One region of the Kurthia sp. ISK08 genome, then DNA from elsewhere that is predicted to be linked to it. Evidence: predicted binding sites of a transcription regulator. Region 1 holds the regulator's gene; the other holds the start of a gene.
The links. The regulator LexA, encoded in region 1, represses DNA repair genes until DNA is damaged. The targets are predictions, from matches to a motif close to CGAACATATGTTCG.
Positions count from the first base shown of each region.

Region 2: ruvA (Holliday junction branch migration protein RuvA) is a predicted target of LexA. The motif match lies at 3,545-3,558, and genes of this name have one in related genera.

Region 1 covers NZ_JBJXHL010000001.1:177,740-189,325, forward strand. Annotated here, with positions in the region: gene ACKVQX_RS00855 (recombinase family protein) at 1-471, opposite strand, end outside; gene ACKVQX_RS00860 (LysM peptidoglycan-binding domain-containing protein) at 471-773, opposite strand; gene lexA (transcriptional repressor LexA) at 934-1,581, shown strand; gene ACKVQX_RS00870 (bifunctional UDP-sugar hydrolase/5'-nucleotidase) at 1,888-3,660, shown strand; gene ACKVQX_RS00875 (DUF4309 domain-containing protein) at 3,864-4,568, shown strand; gene ACKVQX_RS00880 (glycine betaine ABC transporter substrate-binding protein) at 4,676-5,542, opposite strand; gene ACKVQX_RS00885 (proline/glycine betaine ABC transporter permease) at 5,553-6,404, opposite strand; gene ACKVQX_RS00890 (glycine betaine/L-proline ABC transporter ATP-binding protein) at 6,397-7,599, opposite strand; gene ACKVQX_RS00895 (GntR family transcriptional regulator) at 7,801-8,439, opposite strand; cobalamin riboswitch at 8,805-9,000, opposite strand; gene ACKVQX_RS00900 (glutathione peroxidase) at 9,041-9,517, opposite strand; gene ACKVQX_RS00905 (family 20 glycosylhydrolase) at 9,549-10,640, opposite strand; gene ACKVQX_RS00910 (iron ABC transporter permease) at 10,678-11,586, opposite strand, start outside.
Region 2 covers NZ_JBJXHL010000002.1:255,508-267,093, reverse strand. Annotated here, with positions in the region: gene tgt (tRNA guanosine(34) transglycosylase Tgt) at 1-776, opposite strand, end outside; gene queA (tRNA preQ1(34) S-adenosylmethionine ribosyltransferase-isomerase QueA) at 780-1,826, opposite strand; gene ruvB (Holliday junction branch migration DNA helicase RuvB) at 1,846-2,850, opposite strand; gene ruvA (Holliday junction branch migration protein RuvA) at 2,864-3,484, opposite strand; gene ACKVQX_RS04880 (transcription repressor NadR) at 3,677-4,210, shown strand; gene pheA (prephenate dehydratase) at 4,248-5,117, opposite strand; gene ACKVQX_RS04870 (ACT domain-containing protein) at 5,133-5,588, opposite strand; gene obgE (GTPase ObgE) at 5,609-6,898, opposite strand; gene ACKVQX_RS04860 (Spo0B domain-containing protein) at 6,902-7,438, opposite strand; gene rpmA (50S ribosomal protein L27) at 7,599-7,892, opposite strand; gene ACKVQX_RS04850 (ribosomal-processing cysteine protease Prp) at 7,906-8,247, opposite strand; gene rplU (50S ribosomal protein L21) at 8,270-8,578, opposite strand; ribosomal protein L21 leader region at 8,592-8,664, opposite strand; gene minD (septum site-determining protein MinD) at 8,821-9,618, opposite strand; gene ACKVQX_RS04835 (septum site-determining protein MinC) at 9,620-10,291, opposite strand; gene mreD (rod shape-determining protein MreD) at 10,310-10,837, opposite strand; gene mreC (rod shape-determining protein MreC) at 10,837-11,586, opposite strand, start outside.

The DNA of each region.
Region 1 (11,586 bases):
AATATTTAATTCTGGACGATAGCCATTTTCAACAGCACGACGCATCCCTCGTTTGATTTTTGCATTATGTATTTTGCGTTGGTACTCCTCTACAATTGCTAAAATCTCCAGTAACATCGAATCCATATCGTTTAATTTCATTTCACCATCTGATGACATAGAATAAATCGTTGTATCGTATTTTTGTAAAAGATGTAAAACAGCCATTCGACCATTCCCACGTCCAATACGTGTCTCATCTTGAATAAATAGAGCAGATTGCGGATATTGTTTTAAGAAATCTAACAATTCTAATAATCCTTCACGCTCAATATCATAACCACTATGGCGGTCTTCAAAAATACAATCTAATGTGTACCCTTTTTCTTTAGCATAGGCAGTTAATTCAATTCTTTGTCTCTCTAAAGACTGGTCTTGTGTTTCTTTTTCTGTACTTACGCGACAGTAAGCCACAGCTTTTTTTGATTTCATTATTGATCACTCGCTAATTCTATTTGTTGTAATTCATGATTGGTAATCGGTACGGTTAATTTCTCTCCCGCCATAATTTGCCCATCAACTAAATTGTTTTCATTAATAACTTGGTTCATCCATTTTTGTGGTTTCATATCTCCGCTATATTTTTGAGCTAAAGACCATAATGTATCACCTTCTGTAATTCGAATTTCAGTTACATGCGTCTTCGCTATTGTATCACGCACAACATTACCAACAAACAATAATACAACTACCGAAAAACAAATCACCATCACATTATTTTTGATCCACTTCATCTGAATTTCCCCTTCCAACTTTTTACTAGAATGTTTGTTCCCATCATAAACTCGAACACTTGTTTTTGTCAACGGTTTTTTCAGAACAATTGTTTGCATTTGATTTTCTACGATGTTATACTCAAAATACAAAATATAGTAGGAAGTTGAGGTGAAGGTTGTGAATACTGCATTGAAAAAAACAAAACTTTCAAAGCGTCAAGAAGCGATTTTAAATTTTATTAAAGATGAAGTACAAAGTAAGGGTTATCCGCCTTCTGTGCGTGAGATTGGATTGGCTGTTGGATTAGCTTCTAGTTCAACTGTACATGGGCATTTAGAACGTTTAGAAAGTAAGGGTTATATCCGTCGTGATAAAACGAAACCTCGTGCAATTGAAATTTTAAATCCTTTTGAATCGACTACGGCTACAAAACAAGGTGTGATGCATGTTCCACTTCTTGGTAAAGTAACAGCAGGTATGCCCATCACAGCAATTGAAAATATTGAAGAGTACTTCCCAATTCCACATACATATGGTACATCTGATGACCATATTTTTATGCTAGAAATTATGGGTGAGTCGATGATTGAAGCAGGTATTCTAGATGGTGACTATGTCATTGTGAAACAACAGTCTTCTGCAAATAACGGTGAGATCGTTGTGGCAATGACTGAAGACGACGAAGCAACGGTAAAACGTTTCTATAAAGAAGACGGCTATTTCCGTTTGCAACCTGAGAATTCTTCAATGGAACCAATTATTGTTCAAAATGTATCGATTTTAGGTAAAGTAGTCGGGCTATACAGAAATATTCATTCATTTTAAATACATTTCAACTAGTAAAGGATGTGTTTTTCCACATTCATTACTAGTTTTTTTATTTTGTCTAAATTTATTTTTTTACTATAGACTTCTTAATTAATCACTTGCTAGTAGATGTTCAAATGACTAACGTCTAATGTCTGACTTATTACTTTTAGATTATTTTCAATTTATACTTATTGTATTTTTATGACAATATCTAAATAATCTTTATTTTCTGTTAAATAGAATAATTCAATAATATATTGCTATTTCAGGATGTAATTCTTATATTTAGGAGGAAACAATTCTATTTTAAGGGGTGGCGAAATGATGTTTAAATCGAAGATTATTACTTCATTAAGCGTTGCTGCATTACTAACTGCCGTACCATTTTCTTTCGGTGCAGGAATCAATGCAACAGCTAAAACAACAAGTAAAAAAGTAGTAGAGAAAAAAATCCCTGTACAACTTTTAAGTATGAACGACTTACATGGTTATATTGACGGGAATAACAAAAAAGATAGTGTAGGTACGCCAGTCGGTGGGATGGCTTCTTTAGCGTATAACTTTGAGCAAGAAAAAGCTGCTTTTGCAAAAGCAAATAAGTTGAAATCAACAACTTCTAATTCACTTTCAATTCATGCTGGTGATACAGTAGGTGGCTCTCCTGCTATCTCAAGTCTTTTACAAGATGAACCAACAATGAATATTTTAAATGCAATGAATTTCTCGATTGGGGCACTTGGAAACCATGAATTCGATGAAGGTTTAGACGAATTCCAACGTATTTGGAAAGGTAAAAAACCCATCAAAGGTGTAACACAAAACTATGAATTCGTAAAAGATTATAAACAAACAACTTCTAAAATGGAGATTCTTTCAGCAAATGTAGTTGATAAAAAGACAAAAAAATTAGTTAAAGGCTTCAAACCTTATACAGTTAAAACAATCGGCGGTGTAAAAGTCGGCTTCATCGGCATTGTAACACCACGTATTAAAGAAGTCGTTTTAGCACAACATACAAAAGATATTGATGTAGTGGACCCTGGTCAAGCTGTTGCAAAATATACAAAAGAATTACGTAAACAAGGCGTAAAAGCAATCGCCGTTGTCGCTCACTCGTCTGTCGAAGTCGATAAAGAAGCAAATTCTTCTATTGAAACACAAGAAAATTCACGTTTAACAGGCGATGTAATTGATATGTTAAAAACAGCAAACAAACTTGATCCATCGAACTCAATTGATGTTGTTTTTGCTGGTCATAATCATGGCTATGCTAACGGAACGTACAAAGGTGTTCGTGTAGTTGAAGCCTATAACTATGCATCTGCTTATTCAGTTGTAACAGGTACACTAAGTTCAAAAACAAAAGACTTTATGAAGACACCAGCAGCTAAAATTAAATATAACTACACACAAACAGAAACAACAATTATGAAAAATAAAGTATCTAAAAAAGTAAATGGTATTATTCAAGAAGCAAAAGGTATTGTTGGGAAAGTGATGGACCAACCAATCGCAAATATGAATGCAGCAAAAATCTCACGTGAACGTGTAGCCTACCCACTAGGCGGCTCACCTGTAGGGAATCTTGTAACAGATGGACAGTTAGCATTTGCAAAAGCAAAAGATGCTTCAGTTGACTTTGCTTTCACAAACTCTGGTGGCGTTCGCTCTGACTTAGATGCAACTGCTTCTGGCGATTCATTTGTAATTTCACGTGGCGCTGCACAAGGCGTTCAACCTTTCGGTAACATTTTAAAAATCGTTGAATTAACAGGCGCTCAAGTTAAATCTGCAATTAATAATCAATTTACAGGTGGATATGGTTTAGAAGTTTCTGGTTTAACATACACATATAAAGATAAAGCAGTAGTTGATGTATTCGTAAATGGCGAAAAGATTGATGAAGCAAAAACATATAAAGCAGTAATCAACGACTTCTTAGTAGGTGGCGGTGACCAATTCCCTACATTTAAAGAAGCAAAAGTAATCGATGATCTTGGTTTAGATACAGATGCATTCATTCAATATATTACAAACTTAAAAACAGTAGATGCTTCTTCTGTTGTAGAACCTCGTTTAAAAGAAGTACAATAAATTTTAAAACCCGAAATTGCGTCATATAGTGCAATTTCGGGTTTTATACTTTGACCATTCCATCTCTTTATTTTATGAATATAACAAAAAGATAACAAATATTGAAACTTCTTAACAATTTTTGCTGCTATTTGTAGTAGTTGTATTCTTTTTATTTGGTATAATTTAATAGAGAATATAAACGATTAAAAGGAGGAGATTCGATGAAAACTTATACAAAACTAGCTAGTTTACTTGCAGCTTCTTCACTGCTACTTGTTGCTTGCGGAGAGCCAGAAGCAACTCCTGAAAAGGAAGTGCCGAAAACACAGGCAGCTGAAAACACGACAGCGAAAACAGAAGATGTACAAACAGAGGATGTACAAACAGAGGCTAGTAAAAAAGAAGACACTACTGTAACATCTACTTCTTCTAAAAAAATCGAAACAAAATCAAAAGACACGGTAAAACCTATCTTACGTGATTTTTTACAAAACCAATTCAAAACAGCGAAAAATGGTATGACAGAAGGTGTTCCATTTGAGAGTGGAAAATCAGTTTATGAAGACATTACAAACAAATGGGGAAAACCCGCTACAACATTCTCTAACAATACGAACTATATTGAGTACAAAAAGAAAGGCAAAGTAACCTATGCTTTTGCTATTGGACGCGGAGATCGTGTTTATGATGTGCGTACTTTCGTAGCGCCTGATTCTTCATTTAAACTATCTGATATTACATTTTCAGATATTATAGCTGTTGGTGGTAAGCCATCTTCAACAACTTATAACGGTAAAGACACGATTTTAAATTACAAAGTTGGAAAAAATACACTTAAATTTGTTGGTCCAACAAAAACAAAAAAATTACACCATATTTCAATCTTTAATCAACGTGCTTCAGAGCCAATGGGCGGACGTGGTTAATTGATTAAAAACGAGGTCTTACCGTGCGTAGACCTCGTTTTTTAATGTAAAAAATCCTATGCGTGAACTTTCATATGTTCACTACATAGGATTTATTTATTACACGATTATTTTGTCCACTCTGCTACTTTTGTTTGGTTTTCTTTAATCCAAGTTTTTGCAGCTTGTTCTGGTGGTGTACCATCATGAATATCTAACATAACTGATTCGATATCATCTGTTGTCCAGTTAAAGTTTTTCAAAATTTTATAAGCATCTGGTGATTTCTCTTTTAGCTTTTTAGAAGCGAATGTATGAATTTGTTCTTCGCCACCATATACTTTCTTCGGATCTTTTAAGAATTTTAAATCATATTTTTGGAACATCCAGTGTGGTGCCCATCCTGTAATAACGATATCTTCTTTCTTCTTGATAGCTTGACCAAGTGCTACAGTCATCGCACCTGAAGAAGATTGTTTTAGTTTCCAATCACTTAAGTTTTTATAATCTTTTAAAGCCTTTTCTGTAGCACCCATGATGCCTGCTCCTGGCTCAATACCTGTGATTTCTTTTTTCGCTTGGTCTTTTAAATCTTCAATTGAATCAACCTTCATATAATCTGGTACAACTAAACCAATTTTAGCACCTTTTAAGTTAACACCTAAATCCTCTACTTGGTCTTTATACTTATCATATTGCGCACCATGTGTATGTGGTAGCCATCCAGCTACCATTGCATCTGCTTTGTTATTTGCGACAGCTTCCCACATCACTGCATTATCAAGTGAAGTTGTTTTGACTTTAATGCCTTCTTCTTTTAAAACTTCAGCAATAACATTTGTTGAAGCTACTTCTGTATCCCATTCTACATATGCAAGTTCAACAGTTGGATCTGACTTATCTGAACTTGAAGAGTTACCGCATCCAGCAAGGACTGCTGATAGACCAAGACCTAAAGCTAGTCCTGCTGCTTTCATTGTTTTTGAAAATTTCATCTAATTCACCCTACCCTTTTTTAGTATTGAAACTTTGTGTTAAACGATCAATTAAGATTGCAAAAATAACAAGTGCTAAACCAGCTACAAAACCTGGTCCAACGTCTGCTCTTTGTACAGCTGTTAATACTTTTTGACCTAAACCTTCTGCACCAATCATCGATGCAATAACAACCATTGATAGCGATAGCATAACCGTTTGGTTTACACCAGCCATAATTGTTGATTTTGCTAATGGTAGTTCTACGTTGAATAATTTCTGTGGTCCTGTACTACCGAAAGATTCTGATGCCTCAATTAATTCTTTTGGTACTTGCTGAATCCCTAAATTCGTAAAACGAATCGTTGGTGGGATTGAGAAAATAATGGAAGCAAACACCCCTGGTACTAAACCAATACCGAAGAATGCAACAGCTGGAATTAAGTACACAAAACCTGGCATTGTTTGCATGAAGTCTAAAACCGGCTTCATAATACTTTCAAATACTCTACTTTTTGACATACAAATACCAACAGGAATCCCGATAATAATCGAAATTAAACTCGCAAATAGTACAAGCGTGACCGTATTCATTAAGTCACTCCATAATCCTTGGTTATAAATAAACAGTAAACCAAGTACTGCGAAAATCGTTAAACCGAGTTTTTTCTTCGTTGCAAAAAATGCTAATACTGCAACTAATAAAATAAATACAATTGCTGGAACCATAAGTAAGAAATCTGTAACGGCAAGCATCATGCTTTCTGTATTCTCTTGAATTGCATCAAAGAAACCTTGTCCGTGTTCCGTAATATAATCCATTGCATTATTCGTCCATTTTGCAAGTGGCATCATCGGAATTTGATCGAGTAAATTATTCATGTGCCGTCACCTCCGCAGATGTTTCTTTTGCGAGAGCTTCAATCACTACACCGCGAATAAGAACCCCAACTAGCTGATCATTTTTCATAACAGCTACTGGTGTTTTTGAGTCTGAAATAATTGGCAACACTTCTTCTAATAGTAAATCGTGTGGCACTGTTAAAATATCTTGTTGTACACAATTGATTAAATTTGTTTGGCCTTCTTTTGCACAACGTAATGCGTCGTCTGCAGTTATGTAGCCAACTAATTGTTTTGGCGGTGTCACTGCTAATACCATACTCACTTGTTCATCTTTCATACGTTTTAATGCCATTTTTGGTCCATCATGTGCCGGATTAATCGTTACTGGTTTCACCATGATGTTTTCAGCTGTTAATACTTTAGAACGGTCGATGTCTTCAATGAAGCTACTTACATATTCATCAGCTGGATTTGTTAGAATTTCTTCACCCGTACCGATTTGAATGATTTGTCCATCTTTCATAATGGCGATTCGGTCACCAATGCGTAGTGCTTCATTCAAATCATGCGTAATAAAGATAATTGTCTTCTTCATATTTTGTTGAAGTTCTAACAACTCATCTTGCATCTCTTTCCGTATTAAAGGGTCGAGGGCTGAAAAGGCTTCATCCATTAGAACAATTTCGGCATCGTTTGCGAGTGCCCGTGCAAGACCTACACGTTGCTGCATACCACCGGATAATTGCTTTGGATATTGATCTTTGAAATCAATGAGTCCCGCGTTCTCAAGTGCTTTTTCAGCTTTGACTTTACGCTCTTCCTTTGGAACCCCTCGAACCTTTAATCCATATTCGGTATTTTTTAAAATCGTTTGATGTGGGAATAACCCAAAATTCTGAAAGACCATATTAATTGAATTTCTTCGCACTTGTCGTAATTGTGTTTTATTCATTTTCGATACATCTGCATCGTTAATGTAAATTTGCCCTGTTGTTGGTTCGATTAAACGATTAAGTAATCGTACAAGTGTTGATTTACCACTACCTGATAAACCCATAATAACGAAGATTTCACCTTCTTTTACTTCAAAGCTTGCATCATAAACACCAACAGTTGCACCTGTTTCTTTTAAAATAGTTGATTTACTTTTTCCCTTCTTTACAAGCTCTTCTGCTTGTGTAATTTTTTTTCCGAAAATTTTACTTACGTTTTCCACTCTTATTTTAGCCAAGAGCTACACCTCAATTCGTTGCGATATCAGTTTGTTACAAAATAAGTAACAACTTAACCCTAACAAAAAGTTGTTACTTATGTCAAATGTAAGCATCAAAATGCCATGTTTCCCCTGGGAGAAACATGGCATTTCCTATCATTATTTTATGTTTATGAATCCTTGTCACAACAAGGTTTATATACCTTTTAAAAAGTCGATTTATCCTTTGTATAAAAAATTTTTTACAATATCGAAAGATGCTTCATTTCCAATAAAGTATAGTACATCATTTTCTTTAATTGATGCATATGGTCCAGGTGATAATAAAATCGTTTCACCGCGACGAATCCCGACAATTGTAGCTGTCGTATTTTGCCAGAAATTTAATTCTTGAATGGTCATATCTAAATACAGGCATTCCGATGTTACAGTCACGTTGAATGGTGCAAATGGATTGAGCGAATGAAAACGATTTGTTCGCGACACTAACTCTTGTGACAGTTGTTCCAAGCGCTCTAATTCTTCTTTTTGTTTGGCGATGGATTGAAAGACATCATGCTGAATTTCATTGACTGATTGCACATCTTTTAATTGATGTACAAATTTTGCAGCTTCTTCATAAGACTTGATGAAGACGCCACTCCCCTTTGTAGCTTGAACGATTCCTAAATCTTGTAGTACTGCAATGGCACGGCGCGCCGTTTCAGATGAAACACCATATTTACTCGCTAATGAGGAACGTGCATATAGCTTTTGCCCAACCTCATATTCTCGATCTACAATCTTAGAGGCAAGGTCAGCCGCAATAATTTGATAACGCGCCTGCTTTATTTTTGTTTTTTTCTCATGTTCGGTCATTTACCGAAACCTCACTCTCCATCTCAAAATATATAGTCCATATAGTAGCACTAAATACATTGCTTTTCTATATCTTTACAAATAATTTATACATTTTTAAAGTAAACGAAACATTTTACTGTATTAAAAAGAAGGAATCACGTATAAACACGCAATTCCTTCTTCTCTAGAGTTTAGTTCTGTTAGGTCCCGTAACGAAACAAATTTTGTATTATACTATTCGGAAGTTGGGGAGTTCTAAATAGTCGTATTGAATCATTGAATGGGAATCGTAACGAGAGCACAAAAAACAGCTTCCCCACAGGAAAGCTGTCATCTACTAAAAACATAAGTAGCTAACATCAACCTATCCTCGTAGGTAAATAAAGATGCACAGTAGAATTGGCAGGTCTCCTGGCTCATGGTCACTGTGTAACAGCCCCTTCCCATCTATTTAAAGACAGTGGATATGCTTACTACACTCACATTTACAGTTGCGGGACAGCGCTGGAATCACACCAGCTTCCCTTTTAAGCGAGGCGAATTCAAGGATTCCCTCACACCAATTCAAGCACTATTGATTTACAATTTATATATTATCTTAAAATGTCTAAATTGTCAATCAAATTTCTAAATATTTGACAATATCTTCCTCAAACTGACTTGGCTTATCTTTCGATGCATAACGCGCCACGACATGACCGTCGCGATCTACAAGGAACTTTGTGAAATTCCACTTAATGCTACTACCTAAAAACCCTTTTGAATGTTCTTTTAAATACGTGAATAATGGATGCTCATCTTTACCATTTACATGAACTAATTCATGCATCGGGAACGTAACACCATATTGTAAACGACACTGTTCTGCTGCCGCTTCACCTGAATCTAATTCTTGCTTGAACTGATTTGATGGGAAGCCGAGTACGACTAATCCTTTGTCTTTATACTTTTGATACAATTCTTCGAGTTCTTTGAATTGCGGTGTAAAACCACATTTTGATGCTGTATTCACAATCAATAATACTTTTCCTTCGTACTCTTTCATTGAATACGTTTTTCCATCTTCTAATGTAACGTCTAAATCATAAATAGACATCAAAACACCCCTCAAAAATAATGTATTACTACTACTTTACCTTTTTCATCATTGTCGGAAACAATTCTTTCGTATAGTTGTAAACTTGGTCGGCTGTATATTTCTTTGAACCTTCTCCCCATATAGAGATGGCTGCACCAGAAATTTTTGACGTAGTTTGCTGATGAGATGAATTCCATCTCCCTAACGTCCAGTTCTTTTTAATATCTCGTTTCATATACTGCAGATCCGAACGAATTGAACCTTTTGATGTAAAATCTACATATAAGTAGTAATCATTATAATTATACACTGTGTGTCCTGCTTTTATTAACTGTGGCGCACTGGGACGAACTTTTTCACGATACTTCTTTTCAGTTGTACTTTCGGGTTCACCCGTCCAACTCCAAAATGTAATCGCAATCGTTTGATCTAACTTTTTTAAATCTGCCTTCAATAAAGAATCATTCCAAATCCATATACGCACATGCTTCTTTTGCAAATAACGATTCATTTGATTGAAGTAATGGATGTATTTCACATGATCTTCTTCATCATAGGCAATCTCGTCTCCACCAATATGCATCGTTTTTGTTTTCGGTAAAGCTTGTAAAACTTCACGATATAATGCTTGTACGAATCTTATACTCGACTGATTCGGTGCAATTTGATTCCACTCATCACGCACCAACTTTTTCGCTGCCTTCGGATTCGCTTTTTCATACAGTTTTAAAATAGCTCCCATATGACTAGGTGTATCAATCTCGGGTATTAATTCAATCTTCTTCTTCGCCGCATACGCTTCTAAAGAGCGCATCTGCTTCATCGATAAAAAGGTTTGCTTCGTTAATGGATTGCGATAGAGTCCGTCTTTTTGCTGCCATGATTTCTTTGCTGGCTGTCCTAAAAGTCGACTCTCTAATGCATAGTTTTCATCATCAGTTAAATGAAGATGTACATAGTTCCCGCCTGATTTTTTCACGTCATCTATATACTTCTTTAAAACATCGATTGTATAAGGGCGACGTGCTAAATCTAAATTCATACCGTATTTTTGCTCCTGCGCCTGTGCTACATTTTGTTCACTACACCCTGTTAAGCCTATAAGCATACAAATAGATAAACCAAATAGCCACTTTTTCATAAAAATCCTCCTGATGTTTCCTTACTTCTACTATCTATTATACTTGTTTTTTTAATAAATATAAGAAGTATGGTGCACCAATAATAGCGACAACAATCCCAACTGGAATACTCGATTCTGTTAAAATCGAGCGACCAATCGCATCTGCCACTAATAAGAGAATCGGGCCAATGACAATCGTCATCGGTAAAAAACGTTGATGGCGTGGTCCAACAAGTGAACGGGCAATATGAGGGGCCATTAAACCGATAAAGCCAATTCCGCCTGTCACAGATACTGCAGCTGCTGCTAGACCAACTGCTAATAATAAGAAGTACATACGCTGTTTGTTCAATGAAGCACCTAATCCTACTGCCATCGGCTCACTTAGCCCTAAAATGTTCAAATGGTTCGAACGCATTATAGTAAATGGAACGAGAATGAGTACCCATGGAAGTAGAGCCCATACAAACGGCCAATCGGCTCCCCAAACATTCCCTGCTAACCACCCTGCAATAAAGTCGACATCTGAGCGATTTGCTGAAGAAATCAGCATGACCATGATGCCCGATAAAGCCGCTGCAAATCCAACACCGACAAGAATTAATCGGAATGGTTGAATCCCACGATTTCGTTCATAAGAAAAACTATAGATGAGGAGAGCTGTTATAATCGCACTGACAAACCCAACAATCGGTAATGCATATGAAAAATTCGTTAGCTCTCCTTTTGCAAATAAGTAAAGTACCGTAATTCCAACACCTGCACCTGCATTAATCCCGATAATCCCAGGGTCTGCTAGGTCGTTCTTTGTCAATGTTTGAAGTACTGCACCAGCCACTGCTAACGCAACACCTGCTAAAATTAAAATTAAAATACGTGGTAAACGAATAGAGAATAAAATAAATTCATCTGACACTTCACCGTAACCGAAGAATGTAGCAATCACACTTCGAAAACCCATTGA
Region 2 (11,586 bases), on a different contig from region 1:
ATTAATGAGTCTGGTGAGCCAACACCCATTAAATAACGTGGCTTATGCGAAGGTAGTAATGGCGTAGTATATTCTAACATGCGGTTCATAATTGGTTTTGGTTCGCCAACTGATAAACCACCAATTGCATACCCTGGGAAGTCCATAGAGACTAAATCTCTTGCAGATTGTTTACGTAGCTCTTCGAATTCTCCACCTTGTACAATACCGAATAGTCCTTGATCTTGTGGACGTTCATGTGCTTCTAAACAACGTTCTGCCCAACGAGAAGTACGTTCAACAGAAGCTTTCATGTATTCGTATGTTGCTGGGAATGGAGGACATTCATCAAAAGCCATCATAATATCTGAACCAAGTGCATTTTGAATCTCCATTGCTTTTTCTGGACTAAGGAACATTTTGCTACCATTTAAGTGGTTGCGGAAATGTACCCCTTCTTCTGTGATTTTGCGCATATCGCTTAATGAGAATACTTGGAAACCACCTGAGTCCGTTAAAATCGCACGGTCCCAGTTCATAAACTTGTGAAGTCCGCCTGCTTCCTTAATAATCTCATGTCCTGGGCGTAGCCACAAATGATAAGTGTTACTTAAAATAATTCCTGCGCCCATTTCTTTAATTTCTTCTGGTGCCATCGTTTTTACTGTTGCTTGTGTACCTACTGGCATGAAAGCTGGTGTTTCAAATGAACCATGTGGGGTATGCACAATCCCTAGACGTGCTCCCGTTTGTTTACATGTTTTAATCAGTTCGTAGCGAATTGGTTGTTCTGACATAAATTAATTTCCTTTCTTTTGTGGACGAATGAACATCGCATCACCAAAGCTGAAGAATCGGTATTTATTTTCAACAGCGATTTTATAAGCATTCAGTACGTTTTCACGACCTGCTAATGCACTAATCATCATCACTAAAGATGATTTTGGTAAATGGAAGTTTGTAACCATTCCGTCGATTGCTTTATATTCAAAACCAGGGTAGATAAAGATTTTTGACCAACCTGACTCTGCGATAATTTGACCATTATTATTTTGCGCGACTGTTTCAAGTGTACGTGTAGATGTTGTACCTACTGCGATGACACGTCCACCGTTCGCTTTTGTATCATTGATGATTTGAGCTGTTTCAGCTGGTAAGTTATAAAACTCCGCATGCATATCATGTTCTTCAATCGTTTCAACACTTACAGGACGGAATGTACCAATCCCTACATGTAAAGTTACAAAAGCAACTTGTACACCTTTTGCACGAATGGCATCTAAAATTTCATCTGTAAAATGCAGACCGGCTGTCGGTGCTGCTGCTGAACCTAGTTCTTTTGAATAAACCGTTTGATAGCGCTCTTGGTTATCTAACTTCTCATGAATATAAGGTGGTAGAGGCATTGTACCTAACTTTTCTAAAATCTCAATGAAGATCCCTTCATAATTAAACTTGAAAAGTCGACCTCCATGCTCTAATTCACCTGTGCATTCAGCTGTTAATAGACCATCACCAAATGTGACAACGGTTCCCACTTTAATACGCTTAGCGGGCTTCACTAATGTTTCCCATTCGTCATCAGCTGTTTGCTTAATGAGTAGCACTTCGATATGTGCCCCTGTTTCTTTCTTTTCACCGATTAAACGAGCAGGTAGTACGCGTGTATCATTTAAAATTAGGCAGTCTCCTGCTTCTAATTCTTCCACAATATGCGGGAAGTGATGATGTTCTACTTCACCTGTTTCTTTATCTAATACCATCAATCGACTTGCAGCACGATTTTCAAGTGGTACTTGCGCAATTAATTCTTCTGGTAATACGTAATCAAAATCTTCTAGTTTCATCGTTACTTCCTTCTTTTCATTAAGTTTCTGCTGGATACGCGTATCCGAAATGTGTATAAGCAAGTGCTGTAACCATACGACCTCTTGGTGTTCGTTGAATGAACCCGATTTGCATTAAATAAGGTTCGTACATTTCTTCAATTGTCATCGATTCTTCACCAATACTTGCAGAGATCGTATCTAAGCCTACAGGACCTCCTCTAAAGCGTTCAATCATTCCCTCGATTAATTTGCGGTCAATATGATCTAAACCGAGTGGGTCGACTTGTAGAAGCTCTAAAGCAGTCTGACAGAGTGATACCGTAATCTCACCATCTCCTAAAACCTGTGCATAATCACGTACACGCTTTAATAAACGGTTTGCAATACGCGGTGTTCCTCTCGAGCGTCTTGCTAATTCATTCGCTGCTTGGTCATGAATTGCAACACCAAATAAGTCCGCACTTCTTTTTACAATTTCGGCAAGTGAGGGTTCATCATAATAGTCCAACCTTAATAATACACCAAAACGGTCGCGAAGTGGTGCAGATAATGCGCCTGAACGTGTTGTTGCACCAACTAATGTAAATGGTGGTAAATCAAGGCGAATAGAGCGTGCTGTCGGACCTTTACCAACTACGATATCGAGGCAAAAATCTTCCATCGCTGGATATAGCACTTCTTCAATCGCACGCGGTAGACGGTGAATCTCATCAATGAATAACACGTCTCCCGGTTCTAATGAACTGAGAATCGCAGCTAAATCTCCTGGTCGTTCAATTGCCGGTCCACTCGTCATCCGAATATTAACACCCATCTCATGTGCAATAACTGCCGCAAGCGTCGTTTTCCCAAGTCCAGGAGGTCCAAATAATAGTGCGTGATCGAGCGACTCTTCACGCATTTTTGCCGCTTCAATAAAGATGCGTAAATTCTCTTTTACTTTTTGTTGTCCAATATAACTATCAAGTGTTTGAGGTCTTAATGAAAGTTCTAATTGTTCATCTAATTCTGTAGACTCACCTGATACAATCCGTTCCTCCATCAATCTGCACCTCCTATTTTTGTTTTAATAATATTTTGAGCGCTTCCTTCATGTAAGCTTCTGTCGTATGTAATTGCTCATTTTCATCTAGTTGTGGCTTCACTTTTGCAAGTTCACGCTCTGAGTAACCAAGTGCTGTTAAAGCAAGCATCGCTTCTTCAAGTTCATGTTTATTCGGATTCACGCCAAATAACGGTAATTCATCTTCTGCGCTCGGTAATTCTACATGTTCAAGTAATGCATCTAACTTCCCTTTTAAGTCGAGAATCATTTGACGTGCTGTCTTCTTACCGACACCTGGGAACTTAATTAAGAAAGCTTCATCTTCTTGTTCAATCGCTGTAATTACTTGCGATGGATGTCCACTTGCAAGAATCGCAAGTGCACCTTTTGGTCCAATCCCTGACACTTGAATCAACTTACGAAATAGCTCACGCTGTTCAAGTGACGTGAAGGCAAATAGTTGCTGTGCATCTTCTCTTACACTTAGATGTGTAAATACTTGAATTTCCTCATTTGATACATGAAAAGCATACGGGTTTGGTGTATTCAATTGCCAGCCTACACCTGTCACCTCTACAACAATGTATTCGGGTGTTACACGCGTAACAGGCCCTTTTATATAATCATACATACACGAATTCTCCTTTTCATAGCCTTTTGCATTATAGCATAATCCGTCGTGCGCTAAAAACAAACACACATTCCCATAGTAGCTATCATACCACAATTCACGAATGCTTTCGAACGATTATAAGGTGATTCATTTTTAAAAATATATGATATGATTAACAGCGTAAAAGCATTCAATCGAGGTGTTAATCATATGAAAAAATTATTAGGTGAAGAACGTCGTGAAGCCATTATTACGATTCTGAAAAATGAACAACGCCCTGTCACAGGGACAGCACTTGCGAAACGAACAAATGTATCGCGTCAAGTGATTGTGAATGACATGGCGCTCTTAAAAGCAAAGGACGAACCAATCATGGCGACAAGTCAAGGTTACGTCTATTTATCTGAACATCCAAATCATCGTGTGTTTGAACGCGAGATTGCGAGCTTCCATACACCGGAACAAGCAGAAGATGAACTGAATACACTTGTTGATGCAGGGGTAACGGTTAAAAATGTAACGGTAGAACATCCCGTATATGGTGAAATTACGGCATCGATTATGGTATCAAGTCGTTATGATGTGCAACAATTTATTCAAAAAGTGACCGCAACTGAAGCAAGCCTTCTAATGAATTTAACAGAGGGTGCTCATCTACACGTGATTTCAGCTGATGATGAGAAAAAATTAGATGCAGCGATTGAACAATTACATCTAAAGGGTTATCTATTACCTGAAGCATAATAAAAAACGAGGCGAGTGTTTCCACACTACCTCGTTTTTATTTTTGTTGATACGTATAATAACTACCTAATGACTTAACCGAACAGCCAAGCGCTCTCAATTCTTCCATCGCACCCATCATTAAAGGTGCATGCTCGTCTTCTAGTAAGTCAACGATGAAGAAATAATCACCAAGTCCTGTTTTTAATGGACGAGATTCAATCTTACTTAAATTGATTTGACGCCATGCAAACACAGATAATACTTGATGCAATGCACCCGAACGATCATTTGGTAACTTAATCATCAACGTTGTTTTAATTGGTCCCTGATCCGCTTCACGTTCAATACGGTCATTACGCTTCGATAATACAAAGAAACGTGTATGATTAAAATGGAAATCATGAATATTTTGTTCTACAATTGCCAAATCATACTGTTTCGCCGCTGCAATATTCGCAATTGCTGCGATATTATTCTCTGGATGTTCTGACACATATTGTGCCGCTGCTGCTGTTGAAGTCGTTTGACTTAGTGGTACAGAACGATAATGGTAATGCAAAAATTTATGACACTGCGCAAGGGCGTGTGGGTGCGAATATACGCGCTCCATCTCACCATAATGCGCTGCATGATCTTTATGTACCATTAAATGCTGCTCAATCGGCGACAAGACCTCTGCCGCAATATACAAATCTGCCTCATGGAATAAATAATCAATCGTCAGTGGTACTGTACCCTCTAAAGCATTCTCTACGGGTACCACTGCACGATCAACTTGTCCTGAGTCAACTGCTTCAATACATTCTGGAATTGTCTTAAAAGGGATTGTCCAATCGTTTGGAAACAATTCTTTTGTCGCCAACTCCGTAAATGTACCCTCTGGGCCTAGATAAGCCACCCGATTCTCCCACTCTTTTGATTCCAACACAAAAGCCCCCTCTTATAACGCGCCTGAACTAATCACTTCTGCTGATTCAACAAAATCAAGTTTTTTCAGACTTTGTAATAAGTCGTCTAAATCAACATCCATTGCAGTCACGTCTAAGGACAATGTTACATTGGCTCTACCTTGAATCGGAATTGTTTGATGAATAGTCAATACATTACAATGTGTATCGGTAACTGTAGAAAGAAGTCTAGCTAATGTACCTTTACGATCCTCTAATTGCAAGAACACTGTTAAAATGCGTTCTTGAACAATTGAGTGAAAGGGGAAAACAGCATCTCGATACTTATAAAAAGCACTCCTAGATAAATCAACCTGTTTCACAGCATCCCAGATAGATGAGACGCTTCCTGATTGTAGCAAATGTTTAGCTTGCAACGTTTTGTGCATCGCATCTGTTAAAACATCTTCACGAACTAAATAATATCTTTGATCCGCTACATTTTTCATCTTTTTCCCCCCTGAATCGTTTATTCTACAAATTCAAATTCAAATTTTAAGATACGAACGGTATCGCCATTTTCAGCACCTTGTTCACGAAGCTCATCATCGACACCCATACCACGCATTTGGCGTGCAAAGCGACGAATTGATTCTTCACGACTAAAGTCTGTCATTTTGAATAGACGTTCGATTGTGTCACCACTTAATACAAAAGCACCGTCATCGTCGCGTGTTACAACGAAATCTGGTCCTTTAATTTCATGTTTGTAAAGTACTGTAGCATCTGTTTCTTCCTCTTCATCATCGTGTAGTAGGAACTCAGGTGTTACTTCTAGTAATTCATACACTGCATAAAGTAGTTCTTGTAAACCTTGACGTGAAACAGCTGAGATTGGGAAGATTTGAATATCTTCTCCTACTTTCTTTCTAAACTCAGCTAAATTTTCTTCTGCATCTGGCATGTCCATTTTGTTGGCTACAACAATTTGTGGACGTTCAGTTAAGCGTAAATTATATTGCTCTAACTCGCGATTAATCGTTAGGTAATCTTCGTATGGGTCGCGACCTTCCATCGCTGACATATCAACTACGTGTACAATAACACGGGTACGTTCGATATGACGTAAGAATTGGTGTCCTAAGCCCACACCTTCAGAAGCGCCTTCAATTAATCCTGGTAAGTCAGCCATTGCAAATGATTTGCCATCCCCGACTTGAACCATTCCTAAGTTTGGTACAATCGTTGTAAAATGATATGCACCAATTTTTGGTTTTGCTGAAGATACGACTGATAGTAAAGTAGATTTACCTACACTTGGGAAACCAACTAAACCAACATCAGCTAATACCTTTAACTCTAATATAACATTAAGTTCCTGTCCTGGCTCTCCTTTTTCAGAAAGTTCTGGCGCAGGATTTGCAGGTGTTGCAAAACGTGAGTTACCACGTCCACCGCGTCCACCGCGTGCAATGATTGCTTCTTGTCCGTGTTCTACTAAGTCGGCAATAACGCGACCTGTTTCTTCTTCTGTTACGACTGTACCTGGTGGCACGCTAACAACCATTGGCTTTGCACCGCGACCATGTGCGTTCTTGCTCATACCGTTCTCACCTGGTTCAGCTTTGAAGTGACGTTTGAATCGGAAATCCATTAACGTACGAAGTCCTTCATCTACTTTGAAGATAACGGCTCCACCGTTACCACCATCGCCACCTGCTGGTCCACCATTTGGAACAAATTTTTCTCGACGGAACGCGACCATACCATCGCCACCGTCACCGCCTTTAACATAAATCTTTACGTGATCGACAAACATTATTTACTTTCCCTCCTTACTTCCTATGACACGATAACGCCACACTGTATCTGAATACTCCTCATGGATTACACTTAAATCTTCTGATTGAATCGGGATTGAAAAATCGCTTTTTTCAAAATGTCCCTTCATCTCGACTGCAATCTCCACTTTTTGTTTCGTAGACATCACATAGATATGACAATTTTGTTCAACAAACGGGTCGATTGTTTCATGTACAGACTGTAGCGAGCTCTCTAAATAATTACGCAGAGGAACGTCCCACTCTGTTGGAGCGCTATCGGAAATATCGCTCTCCATTGTAATCGTTATAGAAGGAAAACGCCACTGACATGTCTGAAGCCATTCGATTAAATGCGCACATTTCAGTCCATTTATAATTGAAAATCGTTGATATTTTGTTGAGAGTTGGTCAACAAGTTGATTGGCTTCTTCGACATGGTCTAGAGCCAGATTCATTTTGATTAATTGTAATTGATTTAAAAAATCATGTTGAATGTGCCGAAGCACTTCATTTACGGATAGTGGCTGATCTATCACAAGTAAACACTCCTTTAGCGAGATGTTCTTGTTGTTAGTATAACAATTTTTTATGAAAATTTCTCTATTGAGCGAAAAAAATTCGGTATTTGCATCTGAAGCAAACACCGTTTTTTCACCACAAAAAAGGACTGCATTACTGCAGTCCTTAACTTTTAAATTAAGCTTCTTGTGCTACAGGATACACGCTAACTTTCTTCTTATCGCGACCGTAACGTTCGAATTTAACAATGCCGTCTACTTTAGCGAATAAAGTATCATCGCCACCACGACCAACGTTTTCACCTGGGTAAATTTTTGTACCGCGTTGACGGTATAAAATTGAACCAGCAGAAGCGAATTGACCGTCAGCACGTTTAGCGCCTAAACGTTTTGACTCTGAATCACGACCGTTTTTTGTAGAACCTACACCTTTTTTAGATGCGAAGAACTGTAAGTCTAATTTCAATAACATAATGTTCCACCTCCTACAGCATTTTATATTTTAATTCGATATAATCTCCATAACTAGCAACCATCGTATAAAACTGGGTTACCATTGTTTGAAGAATTGTTTGCAGTTTTGCGTCTTGTTCAGGAGTTAAATCGGCAGGATCCACAACGACTGATAAATAGCCGCCTTCTTCACCTTGCTCGATTCCCGGCGTAATTTGAAGTAGTTGTCCAATCGCATTTGCACTACCAAAGGCAATAGCAGATGCGCCTGCACAAACTAAATCATGACCAGGTTCACCTGAATAGGCATGTCCTGAAATTTCAAAGCCATATGATTCTCGATTTTCATTACTATGAATTTCTACTGTAATCATAACTTTTTCACCTCACTAATAATTAAGCGTTGATAGCTTCAACTACTAGTTTAGTGTAAGGTTGTCTATGACCTTGCTTACGACGGTAGTTCTTTTTAGCTTTAAGTTTGAAAACAGTAATTTTCTTTTGACGACCTTGTTTTTCAACTTTAGCTGTAACTGTTGCACCAGCTACGAATGGAGCTCCAACTTTAACGTCGTCACCACCAACGAAAAGAACCTTGTCAAAAGTTACCACTTCACCAGCTTCAGCGTTGATTTTTTCAACGTAGATTTCTTGGCCCGCTTCAACTTTGATTTGTTTACCACCTGTTTCGATAATTGCGTACATAACTGCACCTCCTCAATAGACTCAGACTCGCCTTCAAAGGTGATCTAAAAGATACTTGAACCTCGTCAGTGCGGTTGTAGCACGGGTGCTACATAACATATGAAATAATACCATACGGTTTTAAAGTCGTCAAGTTACTTTCGTATAATAACGTATATTCTTCTATTTATAACAACTAAAATTTTTTATTGTACGAAAAAAGCGAATTTCTAAACCTAAAACGGTGAAATTCGCTCGCATCTTTATTTTGAAAATAAAGCTTTAAATTTAGTGAAGATTCCTTGCTTTTCTTTTTCTAGTGTCATTAATGGTACAGACTCACCCATTACACGTCTCACGATATTACGATAAGCTTTCCCCACTTGTGTAGATGGTTCTAACACAATCGGTTCCCCCTTATTCGAAGATGTAATAACGCGATCATCATCTGGAATAATACCAATTAAATCGAGTGATAGATGCATTGTAATCTCATTAATATCAAGTGTTTCGCCGCGATCCATCAGGTGCGTACGAATACGATTAATAATTAATTTGGGTGGCTCGATATTTTCTTGCTCTAATAAGCCAATAATGCGATCTGCATCTCGAACAGCTGAAATTTCTGGCGTTGTCACAACAATCGCTCGTTCAGCACCCGCAATTGCATTGCGGTAACCTTGTTCAATTCCTGCTGGGCAGTCAATTAAAACATAGTCAAATTGTTCTTTTAACTCATCGATTAAATCTTTCATTTGTTGCGGGTTAACCGCATTCTTATCCGCTGTTTGTGCAGCAGGTAATAAATATAGTAATTCTTCAAATCGCTTATCTTTTACAAGTGCCTGATGAACTTTACATCGTCCTTCAATCACATCGACTAAATCGTAGATAATACGATTTTCTAACCCTAAAATAACATCTAGGTTACGTAGTCCGATGTCTGTATCGACTAAACAGACGGACTTCCCTTGCAGTGCCAATGCAGTCCCTAGATTGGCAGTGGTTGTTGTTTTACCAACTCCACCCTTACCGGAAGTAATTACAATAGCTTCTCCCACATTAGCTTCCTCCCTTAAACGTAGACAAATTCGGTCTAATAATACGCAGTTCTTGAAGCCTTTTAATGCCAATTGTCTCGTCATCAAGTAAATAAGCACATTCCATTTCTGGTGTTTCAGCCAACTCTTGCTTTTCATTCGTCATGATTTCAAGAACATGACCAATTGCTAAATGTGTAGCGGATAAAAATGACGCTCCAATAACTGCCTCACAGTTGCCATTTTTCCCTGCATGTGCTCTTCCTTTTAACTTTCCTAAGACATAAATACTTCCGCCTGCTGTAACTTGTGCATTCGGATTTACATCTCCAACAATGACAAGATCTCCTTCTGAACTGACAGTTTGACCAGAGCGTACGATGCCAATATATGTAGAAGACTGACTTTCCATTATACGCTGGTTCGATTCTTCAATCGTAATGACGTCACTTTTCACTTTCGATACGCGAACATTCAATGCTTCCTGTACTGCTTGAAGCAATTCATTCATTTGTTCATCTGTACAATAACGGTTTCCGATTGCAATCTGGACCTCTACTTGTTCATCAAGACGATCTTCTGCAAGCTTTCCTTCCAATTCACGCAATAATTCCTCATAGCCACATTGGTCGTCTAATTTGAGGACAAAACCTTCTTTTGTCCCCTTTAGACTGACAAGTTGTTTCGTTGTCAAAAAAGCCACCTCACTCCATTAAATTATTGACTGATTTGCTTTTTCTAGAACCCTTGCTTCAAGTAAGTACTTAAACGTCCAACCAAGCATAATTAAAAATACAGAGTTGGCAATCATTGTCGGTACTAAACGATGATTTAAAAATTCTGTAAAAGAAATATCAGTATAACCTATGAGTAAGAAAAATTGATGCAACGCAATTTCCAGAAGTGCTACGAGCAATAATGATAATGTTGTTGTGACAACTAGATGCTGATGTATATATTTTACTGTAGAACCAGCAATAAAACAAATGAACGGATAAAGGAAAGTGTACAAACCGATAATATCAATGTAAAAAATATCGTACACGAGTCCAAAAACAAGTCCATAAATCATTGCGCGCTTCTTATCATAATAGATAGAGAGGAAAATTAAATAAAGAATAACAAAGCGAGGAACTAAATATTCTCGTTGACCATTAATATCAATCGGTGAAAAAAGTGAGAATTCTGTTTCTAAGAAGAATAGAATGACGGCGACAGCAGGAATTAAATACTTCGCCATTACTTGTCATTCCCTTCTGAAGAAAGGTTTTTATTCGTAGCATCACCGTCTGAACCATCCACTTGGATTGCTTGACGTTTTGCAATAACTACGTGATCAATCATTTGGAAATCAGCTGCTGGTTTAACATACGCTAATTTTGTTAGACCGAAATCATCCGTTGTCACTTTTGTTACTTCTCCAATTAAAATACCTTTAGGGAAAATACCCCCTAAACCAGAAGTTGTTACTTTATCACCTTTTTTAATTTTCAATTTTGAATCAATACGTTTTAGCATTAATTCGCCTCTTTTTGCATCATAACCTTCAATTAAACCACGCGCTTCTTTGCCTTTACTTGAGACAGTAGCCGATACGCGGTAATTTGTATTATTCGTTGATAATAATTCTACTTCTGATGTGTAAGGTGTTGTTTGAACAACCTTCCCAACTAAGCCCTCAGATGTTAAAACAGCCATGTTATTTTTCACGCCATTTGAAGATCCTTCATTTAGAATTAACTTTTCTTCCCATTGGTCAGGATTTCGCGCGATAACATTCGCTTGAATTGGATCATATACACGAAGATCCGTTTTTTTATCTAATAACTTTTGAAGCTTTTTATTTTCAACTTCTAATTCATTTACTTCTGCTTGAAGTGTACCAAATTCTTCTAATCGTGATTTAAGACGCTTATTCTCATCATATGTGTTCAATAAGTCATCTACACTATTAATAAGCCCTGTAACATAACCAGCCGGCTTAGCAAC